Regions from separate parts of the Oceanicoccus sp. KOV_DT_Chl genome, predicted to be linked through region 1. Evidence: predicted binding sites of a transcription regulator. Region 1 holds the regulator's gene; the other holds the start of a gene.

What was found. The regulator PhoB, encoded in region 1, activates phosphate uptake and scavenging genes when phosphate is short. The targets are predictions, from matches to a motif close to TGTCATAAANNTGTAACA.
Region 2: a site for PhoB is predicted at 4,702-4,719, ahead of UNITIG_RS03070 (porin). Genes of this name have one in related genera too.

Annotation. Positions count from the first base shown of each region.
Region 1 covers NZ_FQLF01000007.1:77,508-90,044, reverse strand. Annotated here, with positions in the region: gene UNITIG_RS21630 (hypothetical protein) at 1-202, opposite strand, end outside; gene UNITIG_RS25825 (hypothetical protein) at 999-1,415, opposite strand; gene UNITIG_RS21625 (tRNA-dihydrouridine synthase) at 1,537-2,646, opposite strand; gene UNITIG_RS21620 (lamin tail domain-containing protein) at 2,789-3,454, opposite strand; gene UNITIG_RS21615 (hypothetical protein) at 3,700-3,906, shown strand; gene rmf (ribosome modulation factor) at 3,989-4,192, opposite strand; gene rlmKL (bifunctional 23S rRNA (guanine(2069)-N(7))-methyltransferase RlmK/23S rRNA (guanine(2445)-N(2))-methyltransferase RlmL) at 4,580-6,772, shown strand; gene UNITIG_RS21600 (DUF3859 domain-containing protein) at 6,772-7,308, shown strand; gene UNITIG_RS21595 (YgiQ family radical SAM protein) at 7,356-9,575, opposite strand; gene phoB (phosphate regulon transcriptional regulator PhoB) at 9,792-10,490, shown strand; gene phoR (phosphate regulon sensor histidine kinase PhoR) at 10,600-11,919, shown strand; gene UNITIG_RS21580 (PstS family phosphate ABC transporter substrate-binding protein) at 12,119-12,537, shown strand, end outside.
Region 2 covers NZ_FQLF01000001.1:670,040-682,576, forward strand. Annotated here, with positions in the region: gene UNITIG_RS23970 (zinc-binding dehydrogenase) at 1-201, shown strand, start outside; gene UNITIG_RS03055 (phosphotransferase family protein) at 320-1,387, shown strand; gene UNITIG_RS03060 (hypothetical protein) at 1,908-3,071, shown strand; gene UNITIG_RS03065 (hypothetical protein) at 3,109-3,519, opposite strand; gene UNITIG_RS03070 (porin) at 3,613-4,590, opposite strand; gene UNITIG_RS03075 (bifunctional diguanylate cyclase/phosphodiesterase) at 4,918-6,705, shown strand; gene UNITIG_RS03080 (hypothetical protein) at 6,809-7,429, shown strand; gene queD (6-carboxytetrahydropterin synthase QueD) at 7,728-8,132, opposite strand; tRNA gene UNITIG_RS03090 (tRNA-Asp) at 8,216-8,292, opposite strand; tRNA gene UNITIG_RS03095 (tRNA-Val) at 8,382-8,457, opposite strand; gene UNITIG_RS03100 (cytochrome P450) at 8,667-9,914, opposite strand; gene UNITIG_RS03105 (TetR/AcrR family transcriptional regulator) at 10,109-10,729, shown strand; gene UNITIG_RS03110 (Rieske 2Fe-2S domain-containing protein) at 10,878-11,879, shown strand; gene UNITIG_RS03115 (acetoacetate decarboxylase family protein) at 11,948-12,537, shown strand, end outside.

The sequences.
Region 1 (12,537 bases):
CATCACTGCTCACTGCTCCGCCCAGAATGTCAGAAGGTCGTGAGTGTTTGTCAGCAAGTTCAATCAGTTGGGATAATTCATCGTCATTAAAACAGGGCGGAGAGATAGAAATGTAATCATTCGCAATCGCGCGAGAAGATAAGTCATAATCACTAGCGTCGATAAATTTATAGGTTGATTTTTTTCCTTTTTTTTTCTTCATATTTCAAATTGTCACTGCCAGTAGAAAGAGTCATTATGCATGATAATAGTAATATTTTACTGCTATGTTGCGTTTGGTCGATATTTTGGTGCTTCTTTATTTATAATAAAATGGTGCATTTTTTTGTCGGCAACCAGAGGGGTTTATATTAATCTGAATAGAGTTAATGCCTGACAAAGGACAATGTCTACCGAAACTTTTATGTTCCTTGCGTGTTTACTAAATAACGCCGCTTAATTTTAAAGTTGTCACCGTCTCAAATTATCACTAAATTATATACGTCGGCAGATTCTTGGTGGAAGTTGCCGTTGAACAGATTAATAAAGCCTAACTATTGGCGCTTTGATAAACTACAAAATATACCGCTAGACCTTTTAATTAAATCATTCTCATTGTTAGTATTATCCAGTCTCGCATTCGGTAAAATATTCTCTATGACTTCCAAGCCTAAGCTGTTTTCAGCATGAGAGTATTTGCCTTATTATTTTTATTAGTTTTTATAAAGGCATTATTAAACAACAATATAAAACAGTCAAGACTGTTTTATATTGTGCGGTAGGAAATATACTACAGATTAACTTTTTAGCGTGTTTTAGCGTGTTTTAGCGTGTTTTAGCGTAAAGTACCGTTCTCAAACTAATGGCTGATGCCGGTTCTAACTGTCATTGCTTTTTAATAGTTAAAAAATAATAAGTAGCATCGATCTAAATTGCGGCAGATAAGATGGGTCATAGCTGATTCGAATAGAACAATCTTTATTACTTCAGTTTATAGTCCCCAATTTTTAACATATGCATTAATTTGGGCTATTAGATAAAAACGGGCCATCTACGCATAAGCGGCGACCATCCGGGGCGTTGCAAGCACCGCAAATACCAACACCACATTTAGTCATATAATCAATGGCGTTATGAATTTGGTCGTCGCGGCAAAACTCTTTTTGTACGGCAACGGCGGCGTGTACCATCGGCTCGGGACCGCAGTTATAGAAACACAAACTATCCAACTCCTGTTGCGACATTGTCTGTAAGCGCTCGCGCAGCATTTCGCTGACAAAACCCTTGTAGCCGCGGCTGCCATCATCAGTTGCGATGTGGCAATCAGCGATAGCGGCACACTCATCTAAAAAGTACAGGCGTTCCTCGGTACGTGCACCGATGAACATTTCAGCGCGGCTTGCCGTATTTTTCTCGCCGCCTAGATCCCTGGCAATTTGATAAACGGCAGCTAAGCCAGTGCCGCCACTGACGGTGATGATCTTGGCGTCTTCCGGTGGGCTAACAGGAATACCGTGGGGCCCCGAACATAGGCGTCAGTCCCAGGCTCAAGACTCATCATGGCGTCGGTAAACTCCCCAGGTTAATAATGACCAGAGAAAAAGGATCATCGGTCAAAGCGGAGAAGGGTTTTTCACCTAAGCCGGGAATCCACAGGAAAATAAACTCTCCGGCTTGAACGCCGACCTTTTTATCGAAGGTCAGGATTGCAATATCGTCACAGACTTTTTCATTGCTGACTAATGTCAGAGGTTGAAAATCCATATCGATATCATAACGAATCAACGCTTCGGCTTTATTGCTTTTAGCGGAGGTCAGGTCATTGGTCAGTGTTTTAAAATACTGACCTATTTGAGCAGTAGTCATACCGACTAGTGCAGAGCCAATACCGAATATATTGGCGCCCAATGTTTCAAAGGCGCGTACGTTATCGGCGCTGCTTATACCGCCACAAGCAATCACTGGACAGTCAACAGCGTTGGTGATTTCATTTACACATTTAAGTGCCAGTGGTAATACGCCCTTGCCGGACATACCGCCCATACCATTGCTTAATACGTTCTCGCCATAACTGAGATGGTTGCCTGGCCCAACGGTATTGATGGCACAAATCGCATCGGCACCGCCAGCGACAGCGGCTTGTGCGATCTCTCCAATGTTGGGTACGTTAGGGGTTAGTTTAGGCACTACTGGAATATTCACGGCGGCTTTAACTGCAGCGGTAATCTCTTGAACTAATGCTGGGTCCTGACCCATCGCCATACCGTAACCCTTGGCGTGGGGGCAGGATAGATTCAGTTCCAAGCCGTCGGCGTAGGGGGCCATGATTTTGGCGACGCTGACATACTCTTCAACACTGCCACCAAAAATAGAAATCAGTAAAAAGCGATCTTCGGGAATAACCAGTTCGGCCATCATTTCGGCAGCTTTTTCAGCACCGGGATTAGTCAATCCTACTGCATTTACAAAGCAGCCTGGTGCATATTGACTCAATACGGGTTCACGGTAACCGGCGCGAGGTGTGGGGCCAATGCTTTTGGTAGTTAATACGCCCACTTCAGGTATGGAGTCAAAAAAAGCCTGAATGATAGGAGCGGAACAGGTGACGATGCCAGATGGAATGGTGAAGGGGCCGGACAGGGTTTTACCGAGGAATTGGGTTTTCAACGCGCTTGAGCTCTCTGTAGCAGGGTTTAAGGTGGCAGCATTTTACAGAGATCGAACTGAGAACGCACTAGCGGTTGGCAGTTTAGTGCTTTACGACTAAATAAAGTCCCGCGAATGGACGCGGGACTGAAATGATAACGGCTTAGTTTGATGACGCTAGCGGTTTACGCCGAAAAATCAGCCCTGCTAATGCTGATGCCATTAGCCACGCCGCCGAGGGCAGCGGAACTGTTGAAACAGGGATGTCACTGCCGGCGCTACCTGGAGTGCCAATATCACCGTCACCGTAACTAAATTCAAAGGGTGTAAGCATAAAAGCACCGCCAATACGCTCGGCACTATTGCCGGCGGCTCCGAATAAAGCGCTATCGTTGTAACTAAGATTGTCGATCAGGTTGCCAGCGAACTCGATGATGATGGCATCACTGCTATTGGCCAGAGTGAAATTGCTATAACTGTAATCAGCATTCAAACCACCATTGCTGGCGCTGTCGCCATTTTTGGCAAAAACAAAAAAAGCACCGGCGGCAACTAGCAGTGGTTCATCGACAGTGAAGTTATTACTGCCTTCATCGCGCACAGTTAAACCATTGAGATCGATGCTGTGATTGCGGGTGTTCCAAACTTCAAACCATTCTCCGTTGGCGTCGCTGACAGCAGCAGGGTTGGCCATTACTTCAGTGATTAATAAGTCGCCGGGTAATACCGCTGCCGCAGTGTACTGACTGCTGATAGCAAATAAGGCTGTGTAGAGGATGCGGTTATGAAAGGGCGTTAAGCGGGTGTGAGAAATTACAGAGTTCAACATAATTATATCCTTATAAAGTTAAATGTTTTTGTCTATTCCTTAGACAGTCAGCAATATAGCAAATCTCAGCAGTATCTCAAGTAGTGTTTGAAAAATACTCAAGCATTGGCAGCAGTAAGTCAGTGATCAAACGCTATGAACATTTTTATCCCGCATTTTTACCGTTTTAAAGCGGTCAATAGTCACTGGTTTCTGTGACGTAGTACTCCTATTGTTAGTTACAAATAACAAGTGAGGTGTCTGTTATGAAACAGCAAATGACTGAAGTGGATTTAGAAAAGTTAGTTTCTTTGGCACGGGATGCTGGCGCATCGGCTTATGAGGATTTACCCGAAACTTTGCGCTGGGCAGTTACCGGGCGTCGCTCTACCGATGTCATTGGCGACAATTTGAAAGCCAGTGGTGAGCAGGTTAATCGACTAAAACGTGTGTTTACCTCACTTAAGATTTAGTTAGCCCATAAAAAAATGGCCCTATATAAGGGCCATTTTTTATCTACATTAGAAAGAATAAGTTAAAAGTTTGATGGATGAATTAATGGATATCCATCTTATGAATACCGGAGACTCCGGTGAGACCATCCCATTGATCGGTGCGGCCTTCACGCCAGCCGGTCATCCATTGTTGGCGAACATCGCCATTATCGTGGGGGCAGGTATCTTTGTGGCGGCCATGTGAGCCAGCCTGGTAACCTTTGGAAAATGCTCGTTCTGCCATATCACGTTTTTGTCTTCTCATAGAATACGCCTCATTCTTGATATTTATCGTTAACACAACATGTTTCACACCACTGGTTTATCGTCTATGCGACGAGCAATGGCTTATGGGTAGAGCTTTATAATTTTAATTGGTTCCTGTGTAAGAGATTATTGTTAGTGGTTGCAGGCTGGACTTGGTAGAATTCGCCAGCGCTGACAACCTTATCTAAGCAAATCATTGTAAGGCTGTCGACCACTGATTTTTCCTATTCAAGTCGAGTGATATAAATTTCTCAGGCGGCTTTAGATTAATCATTAAAAACAAAGACTTAGCTTTGATTAAAATGTGAGCTATTCCCTGAAATTCTTCAAAGCGGGGTTGTTTAGCACTATATAATCTAAGCCACACTCGATAGGTTTCCTTTATATGTCCCACCCAGCTGTTAGCGCTTATGCGTACTTTGCCACATGTCCCAAAGGTTTAGAGACGCTGTTGTTGGAAGAATTACGCTCTTTAGGGGCCAGCAAGGTAAAAGAAACTGTGGCTGGGGTTTATTTTGACGGGCCGTTGAGCATTGCTTACCGCAGTTGTTTATGGTCGCGATTGGCGAACCGTATTTTAATGCCACTGAGTCAAGATGAGTGTCGTAACACCGATGACTTGTATGCAGCGGTTAAAGCGCTGCCGTGGGAGCAGCACCTGGCTGTTGACGGTAGTTTTGCGATTGATTTCTCCGGCGCCATGCCGGGTCTAAAGCACCCTCATTTCGCCGCCTTAAAAGCCAAAGACGCTATCGCTGATTATTTTACCGAGCGGTTTGAACGTCGTCCGGATGTAAATAAAGATCACCCTGGTATTCGCGTCAATATTCGTGTTGCCAAGGGTGTATTAGTTACTAGTCTGGATTTGTCGGGAGAGAGCTTACACCGTCGTGGTTATCGGCAAGAGGGTGGGGCGGCGCCGTTAAAGGAAAACCTCGCGGCAGCGATTTTAATGCGGGCCAATTGGTCAGGTATAGCGGCCAGAGGTGGCGCGCTTTTGGACCCAATGTGTGGTTCCGGTACGCTACTCATTGAAGGCGCGATGATGTCGGCCAATATTGCGCCGGGTATTTTACGCAGCTACTGGGGTTTTAATGGTTGGTTGGGCCATCAATCAAAATATTGGGATGCAGAATTACAAGAAGCCAGGGCGTTAAAAGAAGCCGCCCTCCAGCGTCAATGGCCGGAAATCCGCGGTTATGATGCAAGCCCTAAAGCTATTGATATCGCCCAGCAAAATATCGATGCCGCAGGTTTGAACGGTAAAGTTCGAGTGTTGCGCAAGGAATTGGCAGATTTTGCCAAACCCACCCATGTTGAAATTGATTCCGGTTTGGTTATTTGCAACCCACCGTATGGCGAGCGTTTAGGTGATGAGTCTTCGTTATTGCATTTGTATCGCAATCTCGGTCAAACCCTGAAAAAAGAATTCGTCGGTTGGCAGGCGGGCGTGTTTACCGGCAACCCGGAGCTGGGTAAAAAAATGGGGCTGAAAAATAAAAAACAGTACCAGCTTTTTAATGGCGCGATTGCCAGTAAATTACTTAGCTTTGATGTACAGCCGGAATACTTTGTCGAAGATCGTCGAGCATTAACGGAGCGCGATGAGAAGTCGTCGGTGCCTCAGCCATTGTCGGATGGCGCGCAAATGTTTGCCAATCGCTTAAGGAAAAACCGCAAGCAGTTACAAAAATGGGCAAAAAATAACAATGTCAGTTGCTATCGTTTGTACGATGCGGATATGCCGGAATACGCGGTTGCGGTAGATTATTATGAAGGTTGGGTGCATGTTGCTGAATACAGCGCACCGGCTAGTGTTGATCCCGCCGTTGCTGAACAGCGGTTGCGCGAGGTGATGTCGGCGATTCCGCAGGCATTGGATGTCGCTGAAAAATATGTGGTACTAAAGCAACGCACCCGACAAAAAGGAGCGAAGCAATATCAAAAGCAAGACAGTAGTGGCGACTTTTTTGAGGTAAGGGAAGGGCAGGCTAAACTGCTGGTGAATATGAAAGACTATCTGGATACAGGGTTGTTTCTAGATCACCGGCCGGTGCGTTTAAAAATAGCGGAGTTGGCTAAGGGCAATCGTTTTTTAAATCTCTTTTGTTATACCGCTACAGCGAGTGTGCACGCGGCAATGGGTGGCGCTACCTTCACTGATAGTGTTGATCTTTCCAGTACCTATCTGGAGTGGGCCAGTAAGAATATGGCGTTAAATGGCTTTAGTGAAACCAAGCACAGGATGATACGGGCTGATGTGCTGGAATGGGTAAAAACCTGTGACAATCGCTATGATTTGATCTTATTGGATCCGCCGACGTTTTCAAATTCCAAGAAAATGGATGCCACTCTCGATATACAGCGTGATCATGTGGCCTTAATCCATGATGCGATGAAGTTATTAACTCGCGACGGCTTGTTAATCTTCTCTAATAACCAGCGTAAATTCAGCCTCGCTAATGATCAATTAACGGATTACTGTGTCGAGAATAAATCTGACTGGTCTCTTGATAAAGATTTTCACCGTTCGAAGAAGATTCATCAGTGCTGGTTTATCAAGCATCAGGAAAAATAATGCGGTTTGCCAGTAGTTTAGTATTGCGTCGGATTCTAACACTATTACTGTGTTTGCTGTCTATTGGCACTGCGCAAGCCGCAATAGATGCGCAGATCGTATTCCCGATAACGTTGCAAATTAAAGATTTTGGGATTTATCAATTATTAGAAAAATCAGAGAGCCAGTTCAAAGCTGATACCACCGCAGGTTATGCCAGTGTGGTGAGTTCCCGCTTGGTGAAACAGACCGCCACGGTACCGTTAAAGCAAGACCAGTTGTTTGGTTTTAATTTTATTATTCGCGACAATACCGTGGATACGGAATGGGTGCCGGTTACCATTCAGATTAAACATCCTTCCACTAACGATTATTTAGGTCACCAGTCCAAAGGTTTTACCAAGCACAGTCATGCGCGCATAAAAGCCGATGGCAGCTACCAGAACGGTGCCTTTTATCTATTGGCAAAGCCTTATGAGTTAGTGGCTGGAGAATGGGTGATTAGCGTAATTTATCGCCACGAGATAGTTGTCAGCAAAACCTTTCAGGTGCAATAACCTTGTTATTAGCGCCATCATCTCCACTGATTTAAATTCAACTTGGCTTAGCGTGATCGACTACGGGAACGAACAGCCCTGTTTTTCCGGGTTTTGGAACCGCCTGCCAGTTTACGTTTGGTATTGCTGCCATCGGAACGCGGCGGTAAACCGGTGTGCTGGGTCAACATTTTTTGACCAGCAGGTGCTACCCAGGTGCGCGGTTGACGAGCGGGAACCAAATGCTTTTTGCCGGGGCCAATTAAGTCTTTGCGGCCCATTTTTAATAACGCTTCCCTGATTGCTGGCCAATTATCTGCATCGTGATAACGCAAAAATGCTTTATGTAAACGGCGATGTTTGAGGCCGCGTGGGGTTTTAACCATTTCGCTATTGCGCCCGACTTTCTTCAGTGGGTTCCTTTCCGAGTAATACATCGCAGTGGCGCTGGCCATTGGGGAAGGGTAGAACGCTTGAACTTGATCAGCCCGAAAGCCGTTATTCTTTAGCCACAGCGCCAGATTCATCATGTCTTCATCGCTGGTGCCCGGGTGGGCGGCGATAAAGTAGGGAATTAAATATTGTTTTTTGCCCGCCAGCTTGGAATATTTTTCAAACATATTCTTAAAGCGCTCGTAAGTACCGATGCCGGGTTTCATCATTTTTGATAGCGGCCCACCCTCGGTATGTTCGGGGGCTATTTTTAAATAGCCGCCGACGTGGTGGGTGACGAGTTCTTGCACGTACTCCGGGGTTTCTACCGCAAGGTCATAGCGCAAGCCGGAAGCAATTAATACTTTTTTAATGCCCGGTAGGGCGCGGGTTTCACGATATAAGTCCACCAATGGCATTTGGTCGGTATCAAGGTTGCTACAGATACCAGGGTAAACACAGGACAGGCGACGACAGCTCTCCTCTATCGTTTTACTTTTACAATTCAACCGCCACATATTGGCAGTAGGGCCGCCGAGATCTGACACTATGCCGGTAAAGCCGGGGGTTTTATCGCGAATGTTTTCAACTTCCCGCAGAATAGATTCTTTGGAGCGGCTTTGAATAATGCGGCCTTCATGCTCGGTAATGGAACAGAACGTACAGCCACCAAAACAGCCGCGCATGATATTCACCGAGGTGCGAATCATCTCATAAGCAGGAATACGTGCATCACCGTAACTGGGGTGAGGGACGCGCTGATAGGGCAGGTCAAACACATTATCCAGTTCGTCAGTTTCGAGCGGAATCGGTGGTGGGTTTAACCACACTTCGCGTTCACCGTGTCGTTGCACCAGTGCTCTGGCATTACCCGGATTAGTTTCCAGGTGTAAAACGCGGGAGGCGTGGGCGTAGTAAACAGGATCATTCTTTACGGTTTCGTAGGAAGGCAGTCGAATCACCGTTTTGCTGCGGTCGAGTTTATTTTTTCGCGCGCTGAGCGGGTCGATGATGGTCACGGTTTGAATATCGCTATTCTTATCGCTTGCTTTATCTTCAATGGCGCAATCTTTACTGCCGCCGGAGTCACTAACTTCGTAAGGGTTGAGATGTTTTTCTACCTTCCCCGGACTATCAATTTGGGTTGAATCAATCACCGTCCAGCCAGCAGGAATACCCTTGCGGACGAAGGCGCTGCCCCGAATATCGCGTATTTGCCCAATCGGCTCACCGGCAGCCAAGCGATGAGCTGCTTCGACAATAGCGCGTTCGGCGTTGCCGTAAACCAGTAAATCGGCTTTGGAGTCCATCAACACGGAGCGTTTTACTTTATCGCTCCAGTAATCGTAGTGGGCAATTCGACGCAAACTGGCTTCGATGGATCCGATAATGATGGGTACGCCTTTGTAAGCTTCTTTACAGCGCTGGGAGTAGGCAACCACGGCGCGGTCAGGTCGCTTGCCGCCTTCATCATTGGGGGAGTAAGCATCGTCGTGACGCAATTTGCGATCAGCGGTGTAGCGGTTGATCATGGAATCCATGTTGCCAGCGGCGACACCGTAAAAAAGATTGGGTTTGCCCAGCGTCATAAAGGCATCTTTCGAGCGCCAGTCCGGTTGCGCAATAATTCCTACGCGAAAGCCCTGCGCTTCCAATACGCGACCTATAACGGCCATGCCAAAGCTGGGGTGATCCACATAGGCGTCGCCGGTGACGATGATAATGTCGCAACTATCCCAGCCCAGTGTATCCATCTCTGCCCGACTCATGGGCAGAAAAGGTGCAGGGCCAAAGCACTCCGCCCAGTATTTGCGGTAGGAGAATAATTCTTGGCTAGTGGATGTTGACGATTTCATGTGTGTGGTTTGGAGATATCAGCAGGATTGAACGGCCGTCATTATACTTGAATGTAGCGGGTAAAGTATTAAAGCCAGCAGTTTTACTGGTCTATTCGTCATAAATAAGTCATTAAATAGCCACAGAATTGCGATTTTTGCTTAGCTTTGTCATATTGCTGTCATAAACTTTGGCTTTAATCATCAGCTATTGAGAGAACAGCTACAGGTATTTAAATGGAAGGTAAGACAATTCTGATCGTAGATGATGAAGCCGCCATCAGGGAAATGATACGTATGTCGCTGGAGATGGCGGGCTTTGATTGTTCGGAGGCCGGTGATATTCAGCAGGCTCACGTACAAATTATTGATAATCCACCAGACCTGGTGTTACTGGATTGGATGCTGCCGGGAGGGTCCGGGGTAGAGTTGCTGCGGCGTTTGCGTAAAGATGAAATGACCAGCCGCCTGCCTGTCATTATGCTGACAGCAAAAACCGAAGAAGATAATAAGATTCAAGGTTTGGATGTCGGCGCTGATGATTATATCACCAAGCCCTTTGCGCCAAGAGAGATGTTATCGCGGATTAAGGCAGTATTGCGTCGAGCGGGTGCTATCGAGGAGGAGGATGCCATTGAAGTTTCAGGTTTAAAATTGGACCCTTCGAGTCACCGCGTATTTATTGATCAAGCGCCGATAAGTATTGGTCCCACCGAGTTTAAATTATTAAAGTTCTTTATGACGCATCAGGAACGGGCCTATAGTCGTGGCCAGTTACTCGATCAGGTGTGGGGTGGTAATGTATACGTTGAAGAGCGTACCGTTGATGTACATATTCGCCGCTTACGCAAAGCGTTGATGACAGATAAGGCCGATTACGGCGACTTGGTACAAACGGTTAGAGGCACCGGCTACCGTTTTTCTACAGCTAGCTAAAATTGTTCTTCATTACTGTGTTTTGCCATGGCAAAACCGCCTACAATATTGTCACCCGCACACAAAGCCGCGCCTGCTAATTAGTGGCTGTTTATTGGTGAACTGAACCATGCATACTGTCGATTGGAAAATCGAATGTCGCAATTTACTATTGCTGCTTGTATTAGCTGCTTTGATTGGCTGGCCTTTCTCCCTGCTGCTCCCCGCTGTATTGCTGACCACTCTGGTTTATATAGCGTGGACTTTTTATCAATTAAGACGAATTCAGAAGTGGCTTGATCAAAGTATTGATCTGGCGCCGCCCGAAAGTACAGGGCTATGGGGCGAGGTTTTTGATGGTATTTATCAATTACAGCGACGAGCTAAAGAAGAGCATGAACGCTTAAAAGCTGCGGTAAGTTACTTACAGGACTCTTTTGCATCGTTAGAAGACGGTGCGGTGTTAATTGATACACGTGGCAATATTGAATGGAGTAATGCTGCGGCAGAAAAGTTTCTGGGCTTGCGTTTTCCTGAAGATACCAAGCAGCAGTTAGTAAATTTAATTCGTACCCCTGATTTTATTCGTTATTTTGACGGCAACGATTATGTGCAGCCGTTATTGTTAACCTCGCCGTATAACAATCATTTTAAGCTGTTAATCAATATCACTTACTTTGGTCAGGGTAGTCGCTTGCTTTTTGCCCGGGATGTCACTGAAACAGATCGCTTACAGCAAATGCGTAAAGATTTTGTCGCTAATGTCTCTCATGAATTACGTACCCCGCTAACGGTTATTAATGGTTATTTGCAGACTCTGGCCGATGCTGACGCTGAGCAGTTGTTATCAGATGATCTACGTTGGCGACGGGTGATTCAGCAAATGCTTAGCCAGTCTCAGCGAATGGAAACCTTAATCCATGATTTGATTACATTGTCCCGATTGGAGTCTGTACCTGAGGCGCAGGAACAGCCGCCAATTTTTATCCGCCCGATAATCGAGGCAATTAGAGAAGAGGTATTGGCGGCAGTCACAACTGAGCGCCATATTACAATCGAGTGTGATGATAGTCTTCAGTTACAGGGCAGCAGTGATGAAATTCATAGTGCATTTGCTAATTTAATTATGAATGCGGCCAAGTACACTCACGATGGAGGCCATATTAACGTACGCTGGTATCGAAGTCTTCAAGGTGCTTGTTTGGAGGTTGTTGATGATGGTGGTGGTATTGAGGCGCATCATTTACACCGCTTAACCGAACGCTTTTATCGGGTAGACAATAGCCGTTCGATTGAGACTGGCGGGACCGGCCTTGGTTTAGCGATTGTGAAACATATCTTGTTGCGTCATCAGGCGGAACTAAAAATATCGAGTACGGTGGGCGAGGGTAGTACTTTTTGCTGCCTGTTCCCTGAGCTGCGAGTGCTTGATTGCTCTGAATCCGCCTGATTTCGCTGTCGGTAAATACGGGCCCATCTGCTAATTGTCTTTTCGTCTCTCTCTGCGCTTGATGTTATTTTACTGAAGTCAGAAAATTTTCTTTATCGTCATATTACTGTAACAAAAGATTCTTAAAGTAGCCCCTGTAACTTAAAAGTGTCACAAACATTTTGTGTACTCGCTTATAAATAACTCTTTGGAGAGTCGGATGAAACTGTATAACCCTATAAAAAAACTAGCCTTTGCATTAGCGCTGAGTTCAGTCAGTGTCATGGGTGCCCATGCTACGGTAGACGCAGATCTACCGGATTATACTAAAGCCAGTGGCGTCTCTGGCAACCTATCAAGTGTTGGTTCTGATACGTTGGCTAACTTGATGACCTTGTGGGCTGAAAGCTACAAGCGTTTCTACCCCAATGTGAATATTCAGATTCAGGCGGCGGGTTCTTCTACTGCACCACCAGCGTTGACCGAAGGTACTTCTAATCTGGGCCCAATGAGCCGCAAGATGAAAGATAAAGAATTGGCGGCCTTTGAAGAAAAGTATGGCTATAAGCCAACAGCGGTTCCAGTAGCGATCGATGCGCTGGCGGTGTATGTGCATAAAGATAACCCTATTAAGGGGTT
Region 2 (12,537 bases), on a different contig from region 1:
TTTTACAATATTCATACCCGCCGGGCAAAGCACCCGCAACAATTTAAGGATGATGTGCAGGCTTTGTTTAGTCTATTGAAAGCCGGTAAGTTAAAGCCGGCGGTTGCTGATCGCTTGCCGCTGGATCAGGCGGCAGAGGCGCACCGGAGAATAGACAGTGCAGCCGTGTTAGGCAAAATAGTATTGGTGAATGAGCACTAAGCTAACCAATTGGTAATGGCGTAATATTTTGCCACTGATAGAATCATAGTGATTACTATGCTTTTGGCTAGGTTTTTAAATCAATAATAGGCGCTATACAACTACAGGAATCTCACTAATGGCAGAACAAGAACAACTGCGTGGCAAATTACAGCAATGGCTGGCAGCCCGGCACCCTGAGCGCGAGGGGCTAACGATTTCAGAATTCACCAGTCCAGAGGCGGGAGCCTCGAATGAAACCTTGTTGTTTGATATCAGCTGGACGGAGCAGGGCGCTAGCCAAACGCAAGCGCTGGTAGCCCGCTTGGAGGCCAGTGGCGAAGGGATCTTTCCCGAGTATGACCTGCCATTGCAGTACCGCACGATGCAGCGCTTACAAAACACGCCGGTCAAGGTGCCGACTACGCTCGGGATGGAAATGGATACCAGTGTCATTGGTAAGCCGTTTTTTATTATGGAGCGTCTGCATGGCCGTTATATGGCCGATAACCCTCCTTATCAAATGGAAGGCTGGTTGACACAAGAGTCGCCGCAGGTGTGTGGTGCTATATGGGAGAATGCCATTGCGCAGATGGGGGCCGTTAACAAGGTTGATTGGGAGCCGCTGGGATTTGCTGACTTGTGGGATAACAAAACATTTGCGACGCCTTTGCAACAGCAGTTAGCTTATTATGAGAGTTTTCTAGCTTGGGCTGAAATTTTGGGGCGTCCTTTTCCTAAATTACACCCGGTGCTGGCATACTTGAAAAATAATCAACCGAGCAATGAGCCGCTGGCATTATGTTGGGGAGATGCCAAACCACCCAATTTAATGATTGCAGAAAATAGTGCCGATATTATTGGAGTGTTAGATTGGGAGATGGTGCACTTGGGTAATCCGGTACACGATTTATCCTGGTGGTTTGTATTGGATGATAGTCTGACTAAAGGTTTGGGTTTACCCAAAGTGGATGGCTTACCCGATAGGCAAAAGATGACTGCATTATGGGAGCAGCACAGTGGCCATAGTGCTGCAGAGCTGGATTATTATGAGTTGCTCAGTAATTTTCAGTTTGCCGTGATAATGCATCGCGTGGGTACGCGTTTAACTGCGCAGGGTTATTTTAAACCCGAAGACCAATTTGATTTGAATAACAACAGCACTTTGTTAATTGATGAGCAGATGGCCAAGTTTGGTATTAGTTGAATTGATACGGTAATGTGGTTTTTGCCAATTAAGCTATTGCAACTGTCATTCCTGCGCCGGCGCACTGCTGTTCGGGATAAATTAGCATTATAGAGTTTCAGCCTTCACCAATAGCACGAAACGTGTCGAGATAAGGTAGAGACTCAATTTTGACTCGTCATTCCCGATCAAGACGAGAATGACTTTCGCTTATTTATGGTGTTTCAGGTTTATCCCGGACAGCAGTGCGCGAAGGTGGGTAGCCAGTTGCGATTAACGATCAAGATTGCTCGAACTTTTTTATAGACTGCAACAACAGATTGTTTTACTAGCGTCGGTTGTATTTGAACCTTTGGTCTTTCGTAGCTCTGCCCCCCGGCTACGGGGAGGGTCGATCTGGAAATCAAGTCTCAACGTTGATTCAATAGAGTTGGGGGGGTTAAATAAAACAGGCATTCAGCGCACGATGGGTTGTTGTCAAAATATGCAGTGTTAATTAACTTTTAATTCAGCTGTGTCTTTTATATCGAGAGAAAATTTTATGTCAGGTTCAATAGGCCCCTTGCTTGCTGCAGATGAGCAATTTAATCATCAGGCAGTAGAAACATTCGCCTCCGTCGGTCAAAGTGACCCAGCCTGGGCGGAAAAAGTCTGTGGTATGGCAGCAGCCAAAGATGGCTCGGTACAAATTGCTTTTGGTTTTGGTAAGTACACCAATCGCAATGTGGTCGATGCCTATGCCGGTGTGAGTCGAGGCAAAGAGCAATGGGTAGTAAGGGCTAGCCGTTCACTTAACAGTGACCCTGAAACGGTTAATGTAGGGCCTATTGAATATGAAATTATTGAGCCACTTCACAGTGTGCGTATTTCTTTAGCTGCCAATGAGCATCAACCTATCGCTTTCGATATCGTATTTAATGCGGCTGTGCCATGTGTTGTTGAAGACAGAGAAGATCGTCGTGATATGCACGGCTACCGTAAAGCTACTGATCAAATTCGCTATCACCAAACCGGTGTCGTGACTGGCTGGTTAGAAGTCGAAGGGCATAGGATAGATATTAGTCAGGACAGTTGGGTTGCTACACGGGACAAATCCTGGGGCATTCGTCCGCAAGTCGGCATCCCGATTGCGGATATGGAGCCGGGTTATGAGTCGATGATCCCGCAAGCACTGGCAATTTGGAACCCTATGTTGTTCACACGCGCTGACGGTTCTCATTACGCATTTCATCATTATTTTTTACAGTTCTCTGGTCCTGGTTTTATGCATCAGCAATTACAGGGAGGGCTGGAAACTGAGGCGGGTAAAGAAAATTTGGTGCTTGGGTTAAAACCCGTGTTGGAATTTGACCCCGCTACAAAACGCTTGCAGCGTGGCTGTTTTAATTTTCATATGGAAGATGGAACGGAGCGTCCGATGACCTTTGAAAAACTATCAGAAACCGGATTTTATTTAGGGGCCGGCCATTACCACGGTGGTGACGGCGCTTACCATGGTAGTTGGCGCGGTGACTTACATATTGATGGTGACTATGTGGTCGATGCAAGCAGTCCTGAAGTGCTTGCCAGATATAAACAGTTTCGGGATAACATGATTCGCATTGAAGACCCGGTAGGGGGCGGTGTGGGTTATGGTAATTGCCAAACCTATGTTCATGGCGCCTGGCCAGAATTCGGTTTGACCGGTGATGAACCGTTATTTTAGTTGCTGTGAGCTTCTGTATTGCAGCGTGTGATAGTTTTTATAGGCATTTTAGTTCGTAGTATAGATAAAAGTCCTGTTCAATGGGCTCGCTACGCTCCGCAAGTTTTTTCCAGCCTTGCGGGCAGAGTTGGGCCATCTGCTTATGTAGTGCTTCAATGACAAAAAATGCCGAGTAAGGCGTTTGGGTGCTGCGGCTGAGGCTGTAACGTTCCCTGATTTCAAATTCTTTGTCTGAGTTAAGGCTAGTCTCTGTGCTGGCGATCCCGGTCTTCTGTACTTCCTTTTTCGATTCTTGTTGTTTCCAGACTTCTTTATCCGGGTTTTTGTCACGATGAAACGCTTCAAAGTTTAGTGTGTCGGCATCATCGACATCAAAGTCGGCAATGGTGCTACTGGAAACTCCCAGTAATGACAGCATAATAAAGACGGATAGCAGTTGTTTGCTCATAGTATTTCCAGTGTTCTTATTTTATTTACATTGTAAAAAGAAAAGGGACCATACTTGTTAGTATAGTCCCTTGAGTAAAGCTTTAATAAAATTTTAGAATTTCAGCTCATAGCCTACAGCGAAAGTGGTGTCATCGGTATCGTCGCTACCATCTTCGTCGGCTTCAATGGTTGAGTAGTATGCAAAAACTTTGGTTGCTTTACTTAGCTTGTAGTCGGCGCCAAAGGTTAATTGCGTGTACTCGCCTTCGTCGCCGTCTTCATCTTCAGTTTCGTTGTAACCGTACTGCGCTTTTAGTACCCAGCTAGGCGCTACTTTATATTCGCCGCTGACCAGAAAGCCATCCTCATCATCTTCAAAAACGCTGGAATCAGAGAGTTCGACTGTCTGATACATAAAGCCCAGTTTGGCATCACCGATAGTATATTCAGCTACTGCGCGCATGGTGTCGCGAGAATCGACTTCATCATCCACTGCCAGCGCAAGATACAGGCTTTCTTTGTTGTAGCTTAGGGCAACAGAAATGCCATCGGCGATGCTGTCATCTTCATTGGTTTCGCCGGGAATGAATGCACCGGTAAAGGTGAGACCATCCATATCAGGCGTGGTATACATAACAATGTTGGATTCGCGGTTTTCACCCTCAAAGAGATTTTTAATATCGCCAAGTGGGAGGTCGTTAAATTTATCGATTTTAGACTGGGCCAATTTAGTCGGCGTATCATGCTTGCCGGCGATAACGGTACCGAATCCACCTTGTATACCTGCGTATATATTGCGCTGTTCAAACGTATCATTGTCTTTGCTAGCGCCGCTATCACCATCATCGATATATACTTCAAACTCCATTTTATAGATGGCTTTTAAGTTGTCGTTAATGGCGAGACTGCCTTTAACACCCACTCTGGAAGCATTGCTTTCGAGCTGCCAGTTTTCAACATCATCGCTTTCCAGGTCGTAGTTGTTTAAGGTGAGGTTGGCTTTACCATAGACAGTCATATCCGCAGCATAGGCGCCTGATGTAAACGTTGAAGCAGCTACAATGGCTGCGGGTAATAGTTTAAGTTTCATCCGAGTGTCTCCAAAAGTTTGTTATAGCACCTGTCGGTGTAACCCCACAAAGTGCATATTTATCAATACCGATCCCCCTGGTTATTGAATGCGACAATTGTGGGACAGAAATATTTCAGTAATATGACAGAAGTGACATATTTCTAAAATTCATTTGAGTATAGATGACTTTTAGATAAATCAAGGAAATCAGCGAGATATCGATTTTTCCTCATAATCCACTTAATCCATGGGCAGAATGTAGGTAAATCTACGTACTTACGAGAGAAAGAAAACCCGCTTTACTAAGCGAGCCGGGTATTAATACTTGCCTAAGGGAATTGGTTTATGGATAAATCTACATTGCTCATATTGTCTTTGGAGGCAAATGATCCCGAAGCCGTATGGTTGGAATCATTGCTGAAAGCGGCAGCCGTTTCGTGCCAGCTAGTTAGGGCGTATACCAAAGATGATGCCATCGGTATTGCTCGCTCGACCCGTTTTGATGTTTTTTTGTTGGGTACTTCTTTGCCGCTAGGAGAGCAGCGGGAACTTTGCCGATTTTTTTCCCGAACCTATCCGCACCTTGCCATCGTGGTATTAACCTGTAGAAATTATCCAGAGCGCGCTGTCGAGGCATTAAGGGATGGTGCCGTTGAGTGTTTGTATAAAAATGAAATGGGACAGCACTCTTTGCTAGCTGCGATTCAAAGTGGCATTGAAAGACAATTTCAATTAGAGAATAAAGAGAGTTCCTCGGAATTATCGGCTTGCTACGATTCGCTGGTAAAACTCCCCAACCGCGTTTATTTTCTTGATCTCTTGCAGCACTGTTTAAACAACACAAAAAGTTTAATGGACGGGCAGTCAACTCTCAGTATGCCACTGGTTGTGATGCGGCTTGATTTAGATAGTGCTGATTGTGTTATTGATAATCTAGGTCGGGCACGATTCGATATGTTAATTGTAGCGATGGTAGAGCGAATTAAATCTTTTCTTCTGCCTGTAGATATTGTTGGCCGCGTTGCTGATAGTAGTTTCGTTATTGCTTTGCTGCCTCGTGGCGGGCATGGCATCAGTACACATGAGCTTGAAAATGTATTAAGAAATTTAACGCACGGTATGGCAGAGCCCCATAATTTAGTTGATAGGAATTTTTTTGTAACGTGTAGTATCGGGCTTTCAGTACATGCCCGCGGTAAAGATTGTGCGTTGGAGTTGATTGATATGGCTGAAGATGCCTTACGTAATGCGCAAACTTTTGGTGGCAATTGCAGTAGTTTCTTTGAGTCGGAATTCAATCAGAAAATAGCTGGTCGCTTGCGTTTGTCCAGTGAGCTTCATCATGCGTTGGAACGCAATGAGTTTGTTGTACATTATCAACCAATCGTGGCTGCAAGTACCGGTGAAGTACAGGGCGCGGAAGCATTGCTGCGCTGGTATCGGTCTGATGGCAGTGTTGTGGATGCCGAAGATTTTGTGCCGCTCGCAAATGAAAGTGGATTGATTATACCGATAGGTCGCTGGGTGCTGGAGACTGCATGCCTATCCGCGGTTGATATGTATCATCAATTAAATCTGGATTTTACTATGGCTGTGAATGTATCCATGCAACAGCTATTGGCGCCTGAATTTATTACTGAGCTAACGGACATTATTGATAGCAGCGGTATTAATCCAAAAAATCTTGAGCTGGAAATAGCTGAAACCCTATTGGTTGAAAATAGAGATGCAGTAATCAATGTGCTAATGGAAATTAGAGGCTTGCAAGTGGGTATTAGTATTGATGACTTTGGCAGTGGTTCTGCTTCGCTATTGCATTTAAGTATGCTACCAATCACTAAGTTAAAAGTTGACCAAGCCTTTGTTGCGGGATTAATCAGTTGTCAACGTGATTCGGATATTATTGCTGCCATCATCGCGTTTGCCAGACAGCTAAACTTGACTGTTGTGGCAGAGGGCGTTGAGACCAGTGCTCAGTTGGCGGTTCTATTACAACAATTAGGTTTGCCGGAAGGGGGCAGTGTCAGGGATATTTATATAGCCGACCTTTACCCTGGGGTGATTTTAAGCACTATTTGTCCACACCGGCATTCTCGATGGGAATGTATTAGTGGTTTTCATAGACTTATGTAACAGTCATGGTGTGCTAGTCGCGCCACTAATCACTGGAAAATAACGACAATTACGTCTATTTTGTTAGCAGATAATAATGCATAGATGTTTTGAAGGTTGTCGAGTGAAATCATTTTCTAGTGTGATATTGGAAAAAGCGGATCAGCTTTTAGCTGCTTCCAAAAGTCTGGATTACGACCGGATTGCATTGCATGAGCCCGAAGAGGTTGAAAAACTCCAGACGGTTTTAGCCAGCTTGCAAATTACCAAAAAAAGAATTTCTGAATCTCTGGATCAATACGCCAATAAACAACAATCCCCAGTAAGAGAGCTTGATGATCTTGATGGTTTAATGCTCGAGGACTCGGGTGGTAGTGATGACAAGGCTGCGGAGGCCTCGTCTGGCGTTGATAAAGAAGCGATGTTATCGCAGTTAGCTGATGAAGGTTTTGGCGATCGTGTAGGGCGGGTTTATAACAGCTTTGCCGGCAATCGTTCACTGCCTTTCGCCCAGGTTCCTCATGAGCGTGGGCTTCCTGAGTTTCTGGTGGTGTTGGCGCCTGACTTTACACCAGTGGCTGGTTTACATGGGATTTTTATTACCGATAAAGAAATAATCTCGATGATCCTGCCTTCCGATAAGGCCAATATTGACTGGACTGTGATCAAATCCAAAGGCTATTCAAACGAAGAGGAGATGATTGAGTTTCTTACTTTGATTGCTGCTGGCTTTGATGTGCCCTAAATTGTTGTCCACAAAATCTGTGGATAACTTCGTGGGTAAGTTGTTTAGTTTGCTCCCTTCTTCACGTATATCAACCCCCTTCTTAGATTGATCAAAAATCAATCTCTATCATTAAATATTAATAAAATCAGTCGTTTAGGAGGCTAACTTAAAGTTTTTTATGTCTATTCGCCCTGTGGGTAAGCCGATCTGGTCAAAAAAAGCTCCGTGTGAATAAGTTTTTTGCCTGGTTCAATTTGTCAATCAATTTTCGAGGCTAATTTCTACACGCTTTGGTGTCTATTTCGGCAAAAAGTTGCTAATCAATGCCGCGATAAATGCAGCCACTGGTGCAGGTTTCCTTGACTTCAATTTGGCTGAGTATGGGCAGTGAGGGTTTGAGTTGCTGCCAAATCCAACGACAAAGAATTTCACTGGTAGGGTTTTCCAGGCCAGGGATATCATTCAGGTAATGATGGTCCAGCTGCTCGTAGATTGGCTGAAAATGCTGCTTAAGCTCACTGAAATCCATAACCCAGCCGGTGTGTGGGTCAAGACTGTCACTGACGTAAATCCTTACATAGAAAGAATGCCCATGGAGGCGGGCGCACTTATGACCAGTGGGTACATTAGGTAAGCGGTGGGCTGCTTCAAAGGTGAACTCTTTGTAGATTTCCATAGGTATCGCGCCGAGTAGTAGAGTGGAGTTGGGGGCTTCACGCATTATAAGAAGATCATGTGCAAGCACCAAAACTTTCAGGCATAAAAAAACCACCTCATGGGTGGCTTTTGCTGTTTCCGAATAGTTGGCGGACCGGACGGGACTCGAACCCGCGACCTCCGGCGTGACAGGCCGGCATTCTAACCAACTGAACTACCGGTCCTTTAAGTCCTGTTAACTACTTCTGTAGTATTCAGGGTTCGCAGAGCGAACAAAGCCGGAAACAGTTTTACAACATTTTACTTTTGAGATTGGTGGGTGATGACGGGATCGAACCGCCGACCCTCGCCTTGTAAGGGCGATGCTCTCCCAGCTGAGCTAATCACCCCGCTCTCAAACGTGCGCGCATTCTACATTAATCGGTTTCCTTGTCAAACCCCTGATATAGAAAATCGCGGATATTTTCCCTTTACTACTAATCGTTTGTTTTATAAACAAAAAACCCGTTTGTATGGTGGCAAACGGGCGGTTTTACTTGCTTAAAAGAGGCGCTTTAGCGCATTGTCATCTGCGCTTTTTTTGATGATATTTATTCACTTAATTACAGTTGGTTTTTACCATCAAGCGTTTAAAGCTAATGCCATTGTGATCCTGATCATCACGTTCCGGTTCTCCATCCAGCTCTAGATTGGGGAAGCGCTTGAACAGTTCGGTCATGCTGAGAAAGAGCTGGTGTTTGGCCAGTGCGGCTCCAATACAAAAGCGAGGTCCGTAACCAAATAGTAGATCCGGATTGAACTCCCGTTCAACATCCAGTTTCTCAGGTTGACTGTAATAACTTGGGTCATGGTCTTTAAGGTGCGGCATCATCAGTACCATCTGTCCTTTGCGCACTTTCTGTCCAAGAACGTCCATGTCGGCAGGGGCGTATCGGGCAAAGCCCATTTTCGATTGGGTAGACCAGCGCATGATTTCACTAAAGGCATTGGAGAATGCTTCTGGTGACGCCAGCGCTTTGTCAATTTGGCTGCGGTCGTTTTTCAGAAAGCTATACACCGACCACTGCTGGGCCATTAGGGTAGTATCGGCACCAGCGCCAATCAGCGCCAGTATCAGTGTAATGATGTCCCATTCTTCAAACTGGTCACTCTCTGCTTCTACTTTTAGCAGCGAGCTTAAGAAATCATCTTGCGCCGGGGCGCTGCGTCGTTCGGCGATAACTTTTTTGATGACTTCAATCGCGCGGTTACTATCTTGCCGGGCGGCTTCGCGTTGCTCATCTGAAATAGTAGGGTTCCACGCCTGGGTGAAAGTTAAGATTGCAGGCTTGATTTCATCCCAGTATTTTTCCGGAACGCCTACCATGCGGATAATTGAAATAAATGGAATGTGTTGGGCGACTTCAGTTAAATAATCAAAGCTGTCGGGTGTACCGAGATTGTCAAAAAGTTTAATGATATCCGGCTCAATTTTGGCATTGATATTGGCTACAACATTCCGTGAAAACGCAGGCGAGGTGACCCGGCGTATTACTCGATGATGATCCGGGTCGGCCAGTAAGCTATGGCCAATCAGGGCGCGTTCAAAATTAGTCCACTGTTCTTCAGGCGGGCGCTGCGGGGCAAATTCCCAGTCGTAAAAATCTGAAGAAAGGTACTCGTTTTTCCAGCAGTCCATGATGTCTGTCATTTGCGTCATGATCCAGGCTTGCCAGGGCGCGTACCAAACCAATTTGCCGCGGCGTGCCAGCTCCAGACATTGTGGTACGGGGTCATAAAGATATTCTTGTGAATTAGGGTTATACACTTCTTCAATTGGACGTAGGGATTCTTGTGCCTGTTGCATCGCATGGTTCCTCTGCTATTGATGCTTGAAATTGAGTATCTTCTAAGAGTAGCTATTGTTGTTTCAAATCGCTGCTGCTTGAAGATTACAGATCAGACATTATCAGTGACTAAACTTGCCAAAAGGATACTGGAGTGTAAACTTATTCTCAAGTTACCTTATCATTACAGGCTTGTTAGAAAAGAGAGGTTGGCGTGGGTACATTGAGTACAGAGCTGGTTGGCAGGCGTGAGCGAAAAAAACAGTTACAGCGCGATCGTATTTGTGATGAGGCAATGCAGCTCATTGGTCTGCACGGTGTTGAAGGCACAACTATTGATGCCATTTGTGACTGCGCTGATATAGCGAAAAAAACATTCTATAACTATTACTGCTCCAAGCATGATTTGCTCAGTGATATTTGTCAGTCCAAGTTATTAAATCAAACAGCCATTTTAGTGGATGAGGCTTTGATGCAGAGTGATGATCTGGCGGTGCAGCTGGATTATGTGTTTGCGGTCATGGCTAGTCGAAATCGTCAGGCTGGCAAATTAGAGCGCGAGCTTATTGATTATATGGTTGGCAATTTATCCAGCAACCGGGCAGAGGGAGCCGGTCAGTTAAGTTTTATGAATGATTATTTTTTGCGTTTGTTTAGCGCCAGCAATGAGCATTTAAAGGAAGGGCTTACCGCCGATTTTTGCGCTGAGATGCTTGTGGGTATGGTGAACGCAGTGACGCTTAACTGGCTAAATAATGAGGATTACAATACCCAGCAAAAGTATCGGCAGTTACAGCGGTACGCGAAAGAAAGTTTTTTAAAAAATGCGGGCTAGTGATTCCCGTCAGTGTGAAAGAATGGTAATCAGAATTTATAGAAACAGGCTTGATCAAATAGGCTAAAGCCAGCTATTTTTTTAGTTGTGGTCGCGGCTTTTATTTGAGCGTTGGGCCTTACATGAGCGCAGAGCGTAAGAGGTAAACATGTTAAAACGTTATGATAAACCTATCCCTTTTGGCTGGTATGCCGTTGAGTACAGCGGTAATTTAGCAGTAGGGGAAGTTAAACCGCTGAAGTATTTTGGGCGTGAACTGGTGTTATTCCGTACCGAGTCGGGGCAGGCTTCACTGTTGGATGCTTATTGCCCGCACTTGGGGGCTCATTTGGGGCATGGTGGTATTGTTAAGGGTGAAAGTATCAGTTGTCCTTTTCATGGTTGGCAGTTTGATGGTGAAGGCATGTGTACCGATATCCCATATGCCAAGCGAATGCCGCCAAAAATTGATGGTAAGCAAGCAGTAGGCAAATACCATGTGGAAGAGACTAACCAAATGATTTGGGCTTGGTATCATCCGCAAAATGTGGCGCCTTTATTTCCGATGGAAACAATCTCTGAGCTTCACTCCGACGAGTGGTCAGCTATTGATACCTACGAGTGGACTATTAATACGATTCCACAAGAGACTGGAGAAAATGCTGCAGACATTGCGCACTTTGTCACTGTGCACAGTTCAGTTGGTATGCCTGATGCCGTTGTCACAATGGATGGGCCCAAGCGTCTAACGATGATGAATAGCGAGACCCAGGAAATTGATGCTCATGGTAATGTAGATCGAAGTGGTGAAAACACCGCTAAGGCAAAATTGGAATCCTGGAATCTTGGGCCGGGCTTTACCTATCAGAAGTTTTCCCGTTTGTTTGATATTGTAATGGTCGGCACAGTAACGCCAATAGATGACCAAAATATTCATATGCGATTTAATTTCACTTTACCTAAGGAGCAGTCCGGGGAGCATCAAATGTATGCCAATGGTTTTAGGGACGAGATTGTGTTTCAGGTAGGTCAGGATATTCCTATCTGGGAACATAAAACCTATGTTGATAATCCAGTGTTGTGTGATGGCGATGGCCCGATTGCAAAATACCGTAAATGGTTTCAGCAGTTTTACGCCAGCGATACCGAAAGCGCAAATCGAGCTGCATAAAGAGAAGATTATTTTTATCCTTTATTTTACGATTATAAATTTAACTCTAACTAAAATGAGAGCGTTCTATGTCTGAATTACCACAAGGAAATCCTGGCGATTGCTTAAATTGGCCAATGTTGAAAATAAAATACCTCACCGACCCAGAGAATATCGCAAAATTATTGCCACCTGGTATTGAGCCTGGAAGTAAGCCTGAAGTTACGCTGACCGTTTATAATTTTCCGGTGAATGGTCATCCTGAATTCGGCTTGGTTACTGCTGTTGCTGCTAAACATGATGGTAAGGAGGGGGAGTTTGCCTTAGGGTATGCGATTGATCGAGAATCAGAAATTTTTATTAGTCAGGAGAAATTTGGTCAGCCAAAATACCCTGCCAAGATAGATTATTTTCGATTGATGGACTATGTCGAAGCGAATGTGACGCATCAAAACTATACTTTTTTGGAGTTTAAAGGGCAGGTGACAGAAACCCTTGATCCTGGCCCAGAGTTTGTGGTCAATGAGTTTTGGGTCAAGTACTCGCGTAAAGCCTCATATACCGAGCCGGGTTTTGATTTTCCGCCACATGTAGTTGATGTTTATAGTAAATATGGTACTGCACTGAAACAAAAGGTGGTGGGTGAGCTGACTTTGCGTGAAAGTCCATGGGATCCGAT